Regions from separate parts of the Halomonas sp. BN3-1 genome, predicted to be linked through region 2. Evidence: predicted binding sites of a transcription regulator. Region 2 holds the regulator's gene; each other region holds the start of a gene.
What was found. Region 2 encodes sigma-54, which starts transcription at its own class of promoters, with help from an activator protein. Its sites were predicted from a motif close to TGGCACNNNNNTTGCTNT; they were not measured.

Region 1 (3,576 bases), on a different contig from region 2:
AGCCCTCCATCTCCCACCCCAGCCCCAACCCCGCGACAGCCTCGCACGCCCTTGGCGATGACCAGGCCAGAATCAGGCCTTTAGTCCTAGCCGCCGCGCCAGGCGATGCAGATTGCCGGGGTCCAGCCCCAGCCGGCGAGCCGCCCCAGCCCAGTTGCCTTCAGTGTCCAGGGCCTGCCGGATGCGCTCGCGCTGAAAGGCCTCGGTGGCCTCCCGCAGCGAGGGCTCTCGATCCAGCGCCTCGCCCGCTGGCCGATCGGCCGGCGACACGGCGCTTCGAGACGTGTCGCCTTGCGCAGCGGGCGCGCCAGTTACCCGGGCTGTCGCCGGCGCCAGCCCCAGGTGGTCGACCTCGATGCGTACGCTACGGCGGCGAGCATCGGGCGTCCCGAGCACGTCCACCGAGGCCAATGCCAACAGCGAGGCACGTGCCAGCAGTGACTCCAGCTCACGTACGTTGCCGGGCCAGTGCCAGGCCGCCAGCGACACCCGCGCGGCCTCGCTCAGGCGCAGGTTGCCGACGCCGAGACGCACCCGGTTCTGCTCCAGGAAGTGTCCGACCAGCAGCGCCAGGTCCTCGGGACGCTGGCGCAGCGGGGGTACCTCCAGCGGAAAGGCGCTGAGCCGATGATAGAGATCCTCGCGAAAGCGCCCCTGGGCGACCTCCAGGGCAAGATCCCGGTTGGTCACCGCGACCACCCGAACGTCGACATGCTGAAGCCGATCGCTGCCCAGCGGCTGGACCTCGCCTTCCTGCAGCACCCGCAGCAGCTTCGGCTGCAGCTCCAGCGGCAGCTCCCCCACCTCGTCCAGCACCAGGGTGCCGCCGTCGGCCATCTGGAAGTGCCCGCGATGGTCGCTGGTTGCCCCGGAAAACGCCCCGCGCCGATGGCCGAACAGGGCGCTCTCGATCAACGAGGCTGGCAGCGCGGCGCAGTTCACCACCACCAGTGGCCCATCGGCACGTCGCGAGCCGTGATGGAGGGCATGGGCGATGCGCTCCTTGCCGACGCCGGTCTCGCCCAGCACCAGCACGCTCATGTCGGTGGCGGCGACCAGTTCCACCGAGGCCATCAGCTTGCGCATGGCGCCACTGCGCCAGCCGGTCAGCCGACGCGGCAACTGGCCGTGGTCATCGCGCTGCAGGGCGAGCTGCAGGCGGGCGCCGTCCAGACGCCGGGACAGCCGCAGGCAGGTGCCCAGCAACTCGGCCGCCGCCAGCAGGCCCTGATCGTCCAGCTCGGCCAGCGCCCCCGGGGTCAGGGCGTCAAGGGTGACCATGCCGATCAGCTCATCGCCGTCGCGCAACGCCACCCCCAGACAGTCATGGACAGGGCTAAGACCGTCATCCAGCAGCCCGTCGTAGGGATCTGGAAGGGGCGAGTCCGCGGCAAAGCGGCAGACCCCCGGCGCCTCGGCGATGGCGGCGAGGCGAGGATGCTCGCTCAAGGCGAAGGTCCTGCCGGCCAAGCCCTCGGGCAGGCCGATGGTGGCCACCGGCCTGAGACCGGAGCCCTGCGCCACCAGCAGCGCGCTGGCATCCGCCGCGGTGGGGGCCACCAGTGATTCGAGCACGCCCTGCCAGGCCTCGGCGAGCTCGGGGCCCTGCTCATCGCCCAGGCGCTGCAGCAGGGCACGCAGGCGTCGTAGAAAGCTGACCACCTCGAATGTCCTTTTGACTATCAATAGTGTCAAAACGATAGCACTTGTAGTGTCAGATCGACATGCAACCTCGATCTCGTTCACAAGAGGTACCGCTGTCCTGGGCGAATACCGGGACAGAATCGGGTCGGAAACGTGGCCGGGAACCGGGCCAGAAAAAGGGAGCCGGGTAGCGTGACCAGCGCTCTCGACACGCGCCCTGTGGATCCACACTGCCCGCTCATTACCCACTCTGGGTCACCCGCACTGTGGCAAGTTGGCGCACCTCAAGCGAAGCGGCATATCGCTTGCTCCATACAGGGTAAAGAAAGTCGACGAGCGATACGCCCCGACCCCGTGGAAGCACCGAAGGTGTCGAGGCATATCAACCGATGCTCTGTTCACAAGCTGTAGAGAAAAAGTAGGCCCAAACGAGCCAGGCCTCCGACGCGGTGAAGGTTTTTTGCCACAGTGGGAGCGCGCTGCGCCATATCCCTGACAGGAGACGCCATGACCACCGCTGCCCAAGACGCCATCATCGATGCCACCGCCCCTCTGGTCGCCGAACATCTGGACGCCATCACCGCCCGTTTCTATCCGCTGATGTTCGAGCGCTACCCGGAGGTCAAGGCGGTGTTCAACCAGGCCCACCAGGCCGACGGTGGCCAGCCGAAGGCGCTGGCGCGAGGGGTGCTGGCCTATGTCGGCCTGCGCCGCCAGCCCCAGGAGGTCATCGACTCGATGCAGACGGTGATCAGCAAGCACGTCTCGCTGGGCATCCAGCCCGAGCAGTACCCCATCGTCGGCGAATGCCTGATGGCCGCCATCGGCGAGGTGCTGGGCGAGGTGGTGACGCCGGAGATCGCCGACGCCTGGGCGGCCCTGTACAACGACCTGGCCGCGCTGTTGATCGCTGCCGAAGCCGAGCGCTACCAGGCCTTCGCCGATCGCCCCGGCGGCTGGCGTGGACTGCGCGAGTTCCGTGTCGCCCAGATCCAGCGCGAGTGCGAGGTGATTCGCTCCTTCACCCTGGAGCCGGTCGACGGCCAGCCGGTGGCCGACGCCGAGCCCGGCCAGTACATCGGCCTGCGTCTGGCGGTGGACGAGGCAATCGTGCATCGCCACTACAGCCTGTCCGGCAGCCCCAACGGCCGTAGCTATCGCATCTCGGTGAAACAGGAGCCGGGCGGTCTGGTCAGCAACTTCCTGCACCAGCAGATGCGCGTCGGCGACACCCTGGAACTGCTGCCCCCCGCCGGTGAGCTGACCCTGGACGATGGCAACGCGCCGGTGATGCTGATCAGCGGCGGTGTCGGCCAGACACCGATGCTGCCGCTGGCGCGCCAGGCCCTGGCCCAGGGACGCCGGGTCTGCTACGTCCACGCTGCCCGGAACATCGACCACCACGCCTTCCGTGGCGAGGTCGAGGCCCTTGCCCGAGACTATCCGCAACTGCTGACCCGGGTCTGCGCCTACGAGGAAGGCGACGGCGGCGACATCAAGGGCCGCCTCGAGCGTGAGCTGCTGGCCCGCCTGCTGCCCGGCGGCGACGCCCAGTGCTACTTCGTCGGCCCGCCGCCCTTCATGAGCGCCATCGACAGCCATCTGGCAGAACTGGGTATCCCCGAGCAGCGCCGTCACTACGAGCACTTCGGCCCCTCGCGTCCGCTCGACCATAGCAAGAGCGTCGCCTGACAAGCGCGTCTGACCGTCGCGTTCCACTCAACCCACCACGACAAGGCCGCGCCCGAGGGCGCGGCCTTGTCGTGTCTTGCGGCGGTCGCTCACTGGCCAGGACATCAGGCGTGCTGTCGCGCCTCGGGCTTTCTCACCACCATGAAGTAGTAGAACACCCCGGTCAGCGCCAGGAAGAACAGGCTGTCGGGACTGGTGAGGAAGATCAGCGGGTTGCCGTCGGACAGCGACAGCGAGCGT
Region 2 (3,576 bases):
AGCGCATTCGCATGACCCTCGAGCCGGAAAGCCAAGGAAACTGATGAAGACTCTCCACGCTCGCCATCTGGCCAAGAGCTACAAGAAGCGTCGCGTCGTCCAGGACATCAGCCTGTCGATCGAGCAGGGCAGCATCGTCGGTCTGCTGGGCCCCAACGGGGCCGGCAAGACCACCTCCTTCTACATGATCGTCGGCCTGGTCAGAGCCGACGCCGGCAGCATCAGCATCGATGATCGGGACCTGAGCCGCGCGGCCATGCACCAGCGCGCGCTGGCCGGTATCGGCTACCTGCCTCAGGAGGCTTCGATCTTTCGCAAGCTGTCGGTGGCCGACAACATCATGGCGATCCTCGAGACCCGCAAGGACCTCGACCGCGAGGGCCGAGAAGCACGTCTCGAGCAACTCCTCGAGGATTTCCACGTCAGCCATATTCGTGACAACCCCGGCATGAGCCTGTCCGGCGGGGAGCGGCGCCGGGTCGAGATCGCTCGCGCCCTGGCCACCGAGCCGGCCTTTATCCTGCTCGATGAACCCTTCGCCGGGGTCGACCCGATCTCGGTGGGCGAGATCAAGTCCATCATTCGTCAACTCAAGGCCCGCGATATCGGCGTCCTGATCACCGATCACAACGTGCGCGAGACCCTCGATATCTGCGATCGTGCCTACATCGTCGGCGACGGCCAGATCATCGCCGAGGGCAGCGCCGAGTCCATCCTCGCCAACCAGCGCGTCAAGGAGGTCTACCTGGGCGAGAACTTCCGCCTCTAGACCGCAGGGCCGCCCGACAGCCGCAGTCGCAGTCGCAGTCGCATCAAGCGGCCGCAACACTTGCCAGCATCAGCATCCAACCGCCGGCCCCGAAAGGGTCGGCCTCACCTTGCACACAGGGCCTCCCTCGAAAGAAGCACCTCCCCCCTACCAAGTTGTTCCACATCGACCTTTACACTCCCTCCCACAGGTCAAAAAACACCAACTTGGCAAGATGCTTGCATGTCTGATGACTCGTCGTTAGGGTAAAGCCTTTCGACAACACTGGTGGATCCCGACCCATGGCCCTCAAGGCGTCACTGCAGCTGCGCATCGGTACCCAGCTGACCATGACCCCGCAACTGCAACAGGCGATCGGCCTGCTGCAGCTTTCGACCCTGGACCTGCGCCAGGAGGTCCAGCAGGCGCTGGAGGCCAACCCCATGCTCGAACTCGAGGACGAGTTCGGCGAACAGCAGACCAGGGAAGCCGTGGAAGATGACTGGGCGGATCAGATTCCCTCGGAACTCAGTGTGGACAGCGACTGGTCCGACACCTACCAGGACCTGGGCACCACCCCCGCCGGCAGTGGCGAGGCGCCGGATTTCGAGCGCCAGGCAAGCTCCCAGTCACTGCACAGCCACCTGAGCTGGCAACTGGCGATGCTCGACGTCAGCGACCAGGAGCGCCTGATCGCCGAGAGCCTGCTCGACGCGGTCAACGCCGACGGCTATCTCGAGCAGACACTGGATGACATTGCCCAGGGGCTCGAGCAAGACGGTCGTCGCCCCCCTCCCCTCGCCAAGGTGGAGGCGGTGCTGGTTCGGCTGCAACAGTTCGAACCGACCGGAGTGTTCGCCCGCGACCTGCGCGAGTGTCTGATGCTGCAACTGGATAGCCTGCCTCGCGATACCGTCCTGCTGCCCCAGGCCGGACGACTGGTAAGACAGTTTCTCGAGGCGCTGGCCAGCGGCGACCGACGTCTGCTGAAGCGCCGACTAGGACTCGATGACGACCAACTCGACAGCGTCATCGAGCTGATCCGGAGCCTCGACCCACGTCCCGGCAGCCAGTTCGGTGACAGCGATAACGACTACGTCATACCCGACCTGGTGGTACGCCACACCGAAGAGGGCTGGCGCGTTGAACTCAACCCGGATGCAATGCCCCGACTGCGCATCCAGCCCGACTACGCTGCACTGATTCGGCGCGCGGACAAGAGCCAGGACAACCAGTTCCTCAAGGACCACCTGCAGGAGGCGCGCTGGCTGATCAAGAGTCTGTCCAGCCGCAACGACACCTTACTGAAGGTCGGCCGGGAAATCATGGTGCGTCAGATCGACTTCCTCGAGCAGGGAGAAGCGGCCATGAAACCGTTGGTGCTGGCCGATATCGCAGACAAGGTGGAGATGCACGAGTCCACCATCTCCCGCGTGACCACCCAGAAGTTCGTGCACACGCCTCGCGGCGTGTTCGAGTTGAAGTATTTTTTCTCGAGCCAGGTCGGCCAGGATGGCGACGCCCATTCCAGTACCGCCATCCGCGCCATGATCAAATCGTTGATTCAAAAGGAACCTGCCCGCAAACCTCTGTCGGACAGCAAACTGGTGGAATTGCTGGCGGAAGACGGCGTCAATGTCGCCAGACGCACCGTGGCAAAGTACCGGGAAGCCATGAATATTCCGTCTTCCAGCGAGCGCAAGCGACTGCGCTGAGGCCTTGCGCTGCGGCGTCGCTAGCCTAGTTATCGGGAAAGCGCAAGCACTTGAAATTTCGCATGACATCTGCGTCTTTCTGCGTAGCGTCGAGGGGGTTTGCAGGATCGGAAAAAGGGTTACAATCAAGCCACCACCCGAAAGAGCAAGGAGCCTGTCATGCAAGTCAACATCACCGGCCACCACGTCGAATTGACCGATCCCCTGCGTGACTACGTACAAGAGAAGCTCACCCGTGTGGAGCGCCACTACGACAACATCACCAACGTCCAGGTGACCCTCTCGGTGGAAAAGGAACGCCAGCTGGCCGCCTGCACCCTTCACGCCGCCGGTGCCGACCTGCATGCCGAAGCGCAGGACGGCGACATGTATGCTGCTATCGACGCCCTTGCCGACAAGCTGGACCGCCAGCTGGTCAAGCACAAGGAAAAATCCCAAGCCCGCGCCCAAGGCGCCGGAATTCGCTGACTCTCATGACATTGGAAGCCATTCTCCCTCCCGAGCGCACATTGTTCGATGTCCCGGGAGGCAGCAAGAAGAGGGTGCTGGAGTTTTTCAGCACCTTCATTGCGCAGAACACCCCGAGCCTGGACAGCCAGGAGGTCTTCAGTCGGCTGATCGGACGTGAGCGCCTGGGCAGTACCGGCATAGGCAATGGCGTCGCCATTCCCCATGCCCGCAACCCCCACTGCAAGGCGCCCATCTCCGGCTTCCTCAAACTCGCGGAACCTGTCGACTTCGATGCCATCGATGGTGAGCCCGTCGATCTGGTGTTCGTACTGCTGGTACCGGAAGAGGCCGACGACGCCCATCTCGCCCTGCTCGGCCAGGTCGCCGGCGTCATGAACGACGCCGACACACGTCACCGTCTGCGCCACGCCAGCTCCCAGCGCGAGCTTCACGAGCGCCTGCAGGAAGCCATCCGCCAACAGGCGCCAGGGGACGACACTCCCTCCTGATCGCGGCCTTGCCTAGGCCATCAGCAATGGACGCCTGCCCAAGGAGACAGGACATGCAGCTCGTGATCATCAGTGGTCGCTCCGGCTCGGGAAAGTCCGTGGCCCTTCAAGCCCTGGAGGACCTGGGGTTCTACGCCATCGACAACCTTCCCGC
Region 3 (3,576 bases), on a different contig from region 2:
TGCCCTGTTCGATGCGATGCAGAAGGAAGTCGCCCGTCAGGAGGCTCACATCGAGCTGATTGCCTCCGAAAACTACGCCAGCCCCCGGGTGATGGAAGCCCAGGGTAGCCAGCTGACCAACAAGTACGCGGAAGGCTATCCCGGCAAGCGTTACTACGGTGGCTGCGAGTACGTCGACGTGGTCGAGCAGCTGGCCATCGATTATGCCAAGGAGCTGTTTGGCGCGAGCTACGCCAACGTCCAGCCGCACTCCGGCTCCCAGGCCAACGGCGCGGTCTTCCAGGCCCTGGTCAAGCCCGGTGACACCGTGCTGGGCATGAGCCTCGACGCCGGCGGTCACCTGACCCACGGCGCCCGCCCGAACTTCTCCGGCAAGCACTACAATGCCGTGCAGTACGGCATCGACGAGTCCGGCCGCATCGACTACGACGAGGTGGCCCGCCTGGCCCGCGAGCACCAGCCGAAGATGATCATCGCCGGTTTCTCCGCCTACTCGCAGATCATCGACTGGGCACGCTTCCGCGAGATCGCCGACGAGGTGGGTGCCTTCCTGCTGGTGGACATGGCCCACGTGGCCGGCCTGGTTGCCGCCGGTGTCTACCCGAATCCGCTGCCCCACGCCCATGTGGTCACCACCACCACCCACAAGACCCTGCGCGGTCCCCGTGGTGGCCTGATCCTGTCCGCCGAGAACGACGCCGACATCGAGAAGAAGCTGCAGTCTGCGGTCTTCCCCGGTGGCCAGGGCGGCCCGCTCGAGCACGTCATCGCGGCCAAGGCGATCTGCTTCAAGGAGGCCATGGCGCCCGAGTTCAAGACCTACCAGCAGCAGGTGGTCAAGAACGCCCAGACCATGGCCAAGGTATTTATCGAGCGTGGCTACGACGTGGTCTCCGGCGGCACCGAGGATCACCTCTTCCTGCTGTCGCTGATCAAGCAGGGCCTGACCGGCAAGGACGCGGACGCGGCCCTGGGTCGTGCCCACATCACCGTCAACAAGAACGCCGTGCCCGGTGATCCGCAGAGCCCCTTCGTGACCTCTGGCCTGCGTATCGGTACCCCGGCGGTCACCACCCGTGGTTTCGGCGAGAGCGAGTGCGGTGATCTGGCTGGCTGGATCTGCGACATCCTCGACGTCATGGCCAAGGGCGAGTCCACCGAGGCCATCGAGGCCGAGGTCAAGGCCAAGGTGGAAGAAGTCTGCACCCGTCTGCCGGTCTATGGCTGAGGGCCCGGCTGAGTGCCCGGCGGGGTGACCCGCCCGCCTGAGGCCATCAAAGACACCCCCGAGAGCCCCGCTCTCGGGGGTGTCGTCGTTCTGAGGCTGTGTGCTTGCAGCGGGGCGTCGGCAGACGATGCACCATTGTGGTGCCTTATCCTGCACCGGGCACGGCCGCGCCCGCCCCGGACCTGACGGGGCCTCGTTGCGCTGACGTCTACCTTCCCGTCATCTGCTTGTTTTCCCGTTGCTCTTCTCAGCGCTGGCGCAGCCCTTGCTTTGTATCTCGGTGAACCCTTTTGATGCGAAGGTCCCACCATGCACGCCAGCACGACCCCCCGAATCGGTGCCTTCGACGGGCCCAGGCTGCTGTTCACCGACCTGGATGGCTCGCTGCTCGACCACCATGACTACGGCTGGAAGCCCGCCGAGCCCTGGCTCGATGCCCTGCGTGAGGCCGGCGTCGCGGTGATCCCGGTGACCAGCAAGACCCGCAGTGAACTGCTCGGCCTGCGCCAGCAGCTCGGCCTCGCCGATCGCCCCTTTATCGCCGAGAACGGCGCGGTGATCGCGCTGCCCCCCAGCTGGTGTCACGCCCGACGTGAGGGACAGCCGGGCCCGGATGGCCTGGTGATCCGCACTCTCGGGGTGGATATCGGGCTGATTCGCCGGCGGGTGGCGATCTGGCGTGAGCGGCTGTCCGCGCGCTTTCTGACCATGAGCGAGATGGCGCTGGAGGACGTGGTGGCCTTCACCGGTCTGGATGAACAGGAGGCTCGCCTGGCACGCCTGCGCGAGGGCAGCGAGCCGCTGTTGTGGGAAGACGACGAAGCGCTGCTGCAGCGCTTTCGCGAGGGCCTGGCCAGTGACGGCCTGCGCATGACGAGGGGCGGGCGCTTCTGGCACGTGCTCGGCGACACCGACAAGGGCCAGGCGGTGCAATGGCTGTGCGCCCGCTTCGAGGCGCTCAAGGGCCGACGCCCCGAGACCCTGTCGCTGGGCGATGGCCCCAACGATGTCGCCATGCTCGAGGCCACCGATGCGGCGGTGGTGATTCGTGCCCGCCATAGCCTCGACGTGTCCCCGTGCCAGCCGCGCTTGTATCGCAGCGAGGCGCTGGGCCCCAGGGGCTGGGCCGAGGGGGTTGCGCACTTCTGGGGAGAGCAGGACGCGGCGGAGCCTGCCAGCAGCGCTGAGGCCGGCAGCGTAGATGCCGGCGGCGCCGACGACAAGGATCATCACAAGCTGGGCGAGGAGGGTGAGGCATGAGCGATTTCCACCAGAACGGCATCATCACCGACTTTCACAACCTGACCCGGCGCAAGGTCGAAGACCTGGAGGCGGATCTGGAGCGCTTCGGCCGCCAGCGCCCGCTCGGGCTGATCCTGCCGTCATTGTACTCGGAGCTGGAAGGACCGGCGCTGGATGCCATCGTCGAGTCGCTTGCTCAGGCGAGCTATCTGTCGGAGATCGTGATCGGCCTCGATCGTGCCGACCGGGACCAGTTTCTGCGGGCACGCGAGTTCTTTTCGCGCCTGCCCCAGCACCATCGCATCCTGTGGAATGATGGCCCGCGCCTGAGCGCGCTGGACGCGCAGCTGGCCGAGGAAGGCCTGGCGCCACAGCAGCCGGGCAAGGGCCGCAACGTGTGGTTCTGTGCGGGCTATGTGCAGGCCTCCGGGCGCACCGCTGCGGTGGGGCTGCATGACTGCGATATCCTGACCTATGACCGCGGCCTGCTGGCACGGCTGATGTATCCGGTGGCCCACCCACGCTTCAACTACGCCTTCTGCAAGGGCTACTACCCGCGTATCGCCGAGGGCAAGCTCAACGGCCGGGTCTCCCGGCTGATGGTGACCCCGCTGCTGCGGGCGCTGAAGATCATGCACGGGCCCTTGCCTTACCTGGACTACCTGGACAGCTATCGCTACCCGCTGTCGGGGGAGTTCTCGATGCGTACCGAGGTGCTGGACAACATCCGTATCCCCGCCGACTGGGGGCTGGAGATCGGGGTGCTGTCCGAGGTCCACCGCGACCACTCCACCAATCGGCTGTGTCAGGTGGATATCGCCGACGTCTACGACCACAAGCATCAACCGGTGTCTGCCGATGACGCGGCCACCGGGCTCAACCGCATGAGCCTGGATATCGCCAAGGCGCTCTATCGCAAGCTGGCCACCCAGGGTGTGGGTTTCTCGTCGGAAGGCTTTCGTACCCTCAAGGCCACCTACTATCGCCTTGCCCTCGACCTGATCGAGGCCTACGACCACGACGCCACCATGAACGGGCTGAGCCTGGACCGTCATGCCGAGGAGCAGGCGGTGGAGCTGTTTGCGGCAAATCTGATCGAGGCCGGT
Region 4 (3,576 bases), on a different contig from region 2:
CAACAGGTGTCGTTCGCCGGCGCGCACACCGTTGGTGGGGTCGAAGTCGAGCCAACCCCAGCCGGGTATCAGCACGGAGAACCAGGCGTGGGAGGCGTCGGCGCCCATCAGTCGAGGCTGTCCTGGAGGCGGTAGCGTCTCGAGGTAGCCGCTGACGTAGCGCGCGGCCAGACCCACCGAGCGCAGGGTGGCGATGGCCAGGTGGGAGAAATCCTGACACACCCCACGGCGATGCTGGAGCACCTGGGACGGTGTCGTCTCCAGGTCGCTGAACTCGCTGTCGTAGCGGAATTCCTCATGGATGCGACGGTTCAAGCGCTCCACGCAGTCCACCAGATCGCCACCAGCGGGAAAACAGTCTTCTGCCCAGGCGGCGAGTAGCGGGCGGCGCTCGATATAGGCGGAGTTTTCAAGAAACGGCTGTGCTTCGCGGAAACCTGGCTGGTGGCGGTCTGCCAACAGCTCTCGACACCGCTCCCAGCCCATGATGGCCTGCGGTGGTGTGGCGCGAGGCGAGGTCATGACCTGCGCCTCCAGCGTGATCTCGAGCTGGGTATGGGGGGTGTCGACCGCGAACAGCGCGATATGGTTGCCGAAGGCGTCCTGTCGGCTCTGGCGTAGCGACTCTCCCGGCGAGATCGACAAATGTGCCCAGGCAACCTGCTGGTAGGCCATCTCACGGGGCATCAGGCAGGCCTCGTTCTCGCTCAATGTCACGATCTCGCTGTAGTGGTAGCGCGTGGTGTGGCGAAGTCGATAGATCATCTGCCGGATCCCGCCGTGACACCCCTGCCAAGGCTGGCCACACGGCACCGCCTGGCGCCGCTGTCTTGAGCAGGGCAGGACAGCGGTGCGCACGAGCCAGGGAGGGCGGAACGAGAAGAGGCAGGCATGGGAAGCGAGGAGGCTCCTGGGTGTAGGCGAATGTTGCAGAAGGTGACGATATCCCCCCCGAACCGTGGCGACAAGATGTACCCGACTCCTGCTGATTGCTCAAGCTCGAAAGGTGGACGTTGTCAGCAACAGGGGTTTTCGACCGGCGTCGCAAGGGCTGATGATAGCTGCCGCTCACGCTCGCCAGGTGCCGCCCGGATTGCACCAGATCGGTGCTCGCTGCCCCTTCTTGCTGGCTCGTGGCGCACTTTCGGCAGGAGCAAGTGGTCGCTTTTTGTCCAAACTGCTCAATTGCGCCCGTCGGTCCGGCGAGAAGGCGCGGCGCTGTGTCCTATTCTCGGCGGCCTGGTACAGAGCTTGCTATACAGCAAGGAGGGACCCGGTACGGTCGAAGGCGGGGGTGCCATCGTCGTTGTCGGGTCGCCGGATGCCGAAAACAATCGAGGGTGTGCCGATGAGCCATGTGGATTGGCAGCAGTACGACTGCGCAGGGTTCTATGACGAACTGGTGGCGACGCCCGGGATGCCGCGGGAGGCGGCCAAGATGCTGTGTAACGTGCTCGCGGGCTTTGCCCCTGACGAGCTGGAAGAGCGCAAGAACGCAGCAGAGATCGCCATTCGCACCATGGGGATCACCTTCACGGTGTATTCCGAGGGCAGCATGATCGACCGCGCCTGGCCTTTCGACATCGTGCCTCGCATCATCCCCGCCGACGAGTGGCGACGCACCGAGGCAGGCCTCAAGCAGCGGGTCGAGGCGCTCAACCTGTTCATCGACGACCTGTACCACGACCAGAAGGTCGTCAAGGATGGCGTGCTGCCGGCGGCGGTACTCGAGCAATCCGTCAACTTTCGCCCCCAGTGTGTAGGGATCGATCCACCCCACGGGGTCTGGGCGCATATCTGCGGCTCCGATCTGGTGCGTGGTGGCGACGGCACCGTCTACGTGCTGGAGGACAACCTGCGGATACCGTCCGGGGTGTCCTACATGCTCGAGAATCGCAACGTGACCAAGCGCGTGCTGCCGGAGCTGTTCGCCTCGGGCAAGATTCATCCGGTCGACGACTATGTGCCCCAGCTTTACGACATGCTGGCGGGCATGTCGCCACGCCATTGGGACGATCCCCAGGTGGTGGTGCTGACCCCGGGTATCTACAACTCGGCCTACTACGAGCACGCCTACCTGGCCCAGCAGATGGGCGTGCAGCTGGTCGAGGGGCCGGATCTGCTGGTCGATGACGACGACGTGGTCTACATGCGCACCGTCCAGGGGCTGACCCGTGTGGACGTGATCTACCGCCGCGTCGACGACGCCTTCCTCGACCCGGAGGCGTTTCGCAAGGACTCGGTACTGGGCGTACCCGGATTGATGCGGGCCTGGCGCAGCGGCAAGGTGGCGCTGGCCAACGCCCCGGGGGCCGGTGTCGCCGATGACAAGGTGGTCTACGCCTTCGTGCCGAAACTGATCAAGTACTACCTGGATCAGGAGGCGCTGCTGCCCAATGTGCCGAGCTACCTGTGCATGCTCGAGGAAGACCGCCGCTATGTGCTGGAGCACCTGCATGAACTGGTGGTAAAGCCCGCCAACGAGTCCGGCGGCTACGGCATGCTGATGGGGCCTCAGGCCTCCCAGGCCGAGCGTGATGCCTTCGCCAGGCTGATCCAGGAGGACCCGCGCAACTACATGGCCCAGCCCATGCTGAACCTGTCCACCACCCCCACGCTGTTCGATGGCAGGCCCGAGCCGCGCCACGTCGACCTGCGCCCGTTCATCCTGTCGGGCCAGGACGGCGCCTACGTCACCACCGGTGGCTTGACCCGTGTGGCCCTGGTCAAGGGCTCGCTGGTGGTCAACTCGTCCCAAGGGGGCGGCAGCAAGGACACCTGGATCGTCGAGACGGGGGAGGACTGAGACCATGCTGATGCTTTCCAGAGTCGCCGAAAACCTGTACTGGATGGCCCGCTACATCGAGCGTGCCGAAGATACCGCCCGGCTGATCAACGTTTCCAGTCACCTGATGCTCGACATGCCCTACCGCCAACCGCTGGGATGGGCGGCGATGGTCGATATCACCGGGGGCGCCGAGGTGTTCGAGACCCTCTACGACGAGCCCAACGATCGCAACGTGGTGCAGTTCCTGTGTGCCGACCGACGCTACTCCGGCTCGATCCTGTCCGCCCTTGCCCAGGCCCGCGAGAACCTGCGTACTACTCGGGACGTGGTACCGCGGGAGGTATGGGAAGAGATCAATCAGCTTTACATGACTGCCGGTGCCCACGCCGATGCGGGCCTCGGCCCGGGTCGTCGCGAGCGCTTCCTGAAGCTGGTGATTCGTGGCTGTCAGACGTTGATCGGGTTGATCGAGGGCACCCTCAGCTACGGTGGGTCACGGACCTTCATGATGCTCGGGCGCCAGCTCGAACGGGCCGACATGATCACCCGCATCATCGATGTGCGCTCGGCCAACCTGCTGCAGCGTGACAGCGACGAGATTCGTCCGTTCGAGCACCTGCAGTGGATGAGTGTGCTCAAGTCGTTGACGGCCTACCAGATGTATCGACAGCACGTGCGCTGTCGGGTCAGGGCCACCGACGTGCTGCGTTTCCTGGTGCAGGACTCCCTGTTCCCGCGTTCGGTGTCGCGCAGTCTCAAGGACAGCATCCGGGCGCTGCGCTCGCTGC

Region 1: a site for sigma-54 is predicted at 1,939-1,956, ahead of hmpA (NO-inducible flavohemoprotein). Genes of this name have one in related genera too.
Region 3: a site for sigma-54 is predicted at 1,483-1,500, ahead of C9F12_RS04855 (HAD-IIB family hydrolase). Genes of this name have one in related genera too.
Region 4: a site for sigma-54 is predicted at 1,241-1,258, ahead of C9F12_RS06885 (circularly permuted type 2 ATP-grasp protein). Genes of this name have one in related genera too.

The regions. Positions count from the first base shown of each region.
Region 1 covers NZ_PYVV01000005.1:188,973-192,548, reverse strand. The annotation lists gene norR (nitric oxide reductase transcriptional regulator NorR) at 73-1,662, opposite strand; gene hmpA (NO-inducible flavohemoprotein) at 2,152-3,336, shown strand; gene C9F12_RS08970 (tripartite tricarboxylate transporter permease) at 3,441-3,576, opposite strand, start outside.
Region 2 covers NZ_PYVV01000001.1:156,037-159,612, reverse strand. The annotation lists gene lptA (lipopolysaccharide transport periplasmic protein LptA) at 1-44, shown strand, start outside; gene lptB (LPS export ABC transporter ATP-binding protein) at 44-769, shown strand; gene C9F12_RS00710 (RNA polymerase factor sigma-54) at 1,051-2,463, shown strand; gene raiA (ribosome-associated translation inhibitor RaiA) at 2,623-2,931, shown strand; gene ptsN (PTS IIA-like nitrogen regulatory protein PtsN) at 2,937-3,422, shown strand; gene rapZ (RNase adapter RapZ) at 3,476-3,576, shown strand, end outside.
Region 3 covers NZ_PYVV01000002.1:328,739-332,314, forward strand. The annotation lists gene glyA (serine hydroxymethyltransferase) at 1-1,228, shown strand, start outside; gene C9F12_RS04855 (HAD-IIB family hydrolase) at 1,538-2,488, shown strand; gene C9F12_RS04860 (glycosyl transferase) at 2,485-3,576, shown strand, end outside.
Region 4 covers NZ_PYVV01000004.1:49,416-52,991, forward strand. The annotation lists gene C9F12_RS06880 (transglutaminase family protein) at 1-765, opposite strand, end outside; gene C9F12_RS06885 (circularly permuted type 2 ATP-grasp protein) at 1,349-2,806, shown strand; gene C9F12_RS06890 (alpha-E domain-containing protein) at 2,811-3,576, shown strand, end outside.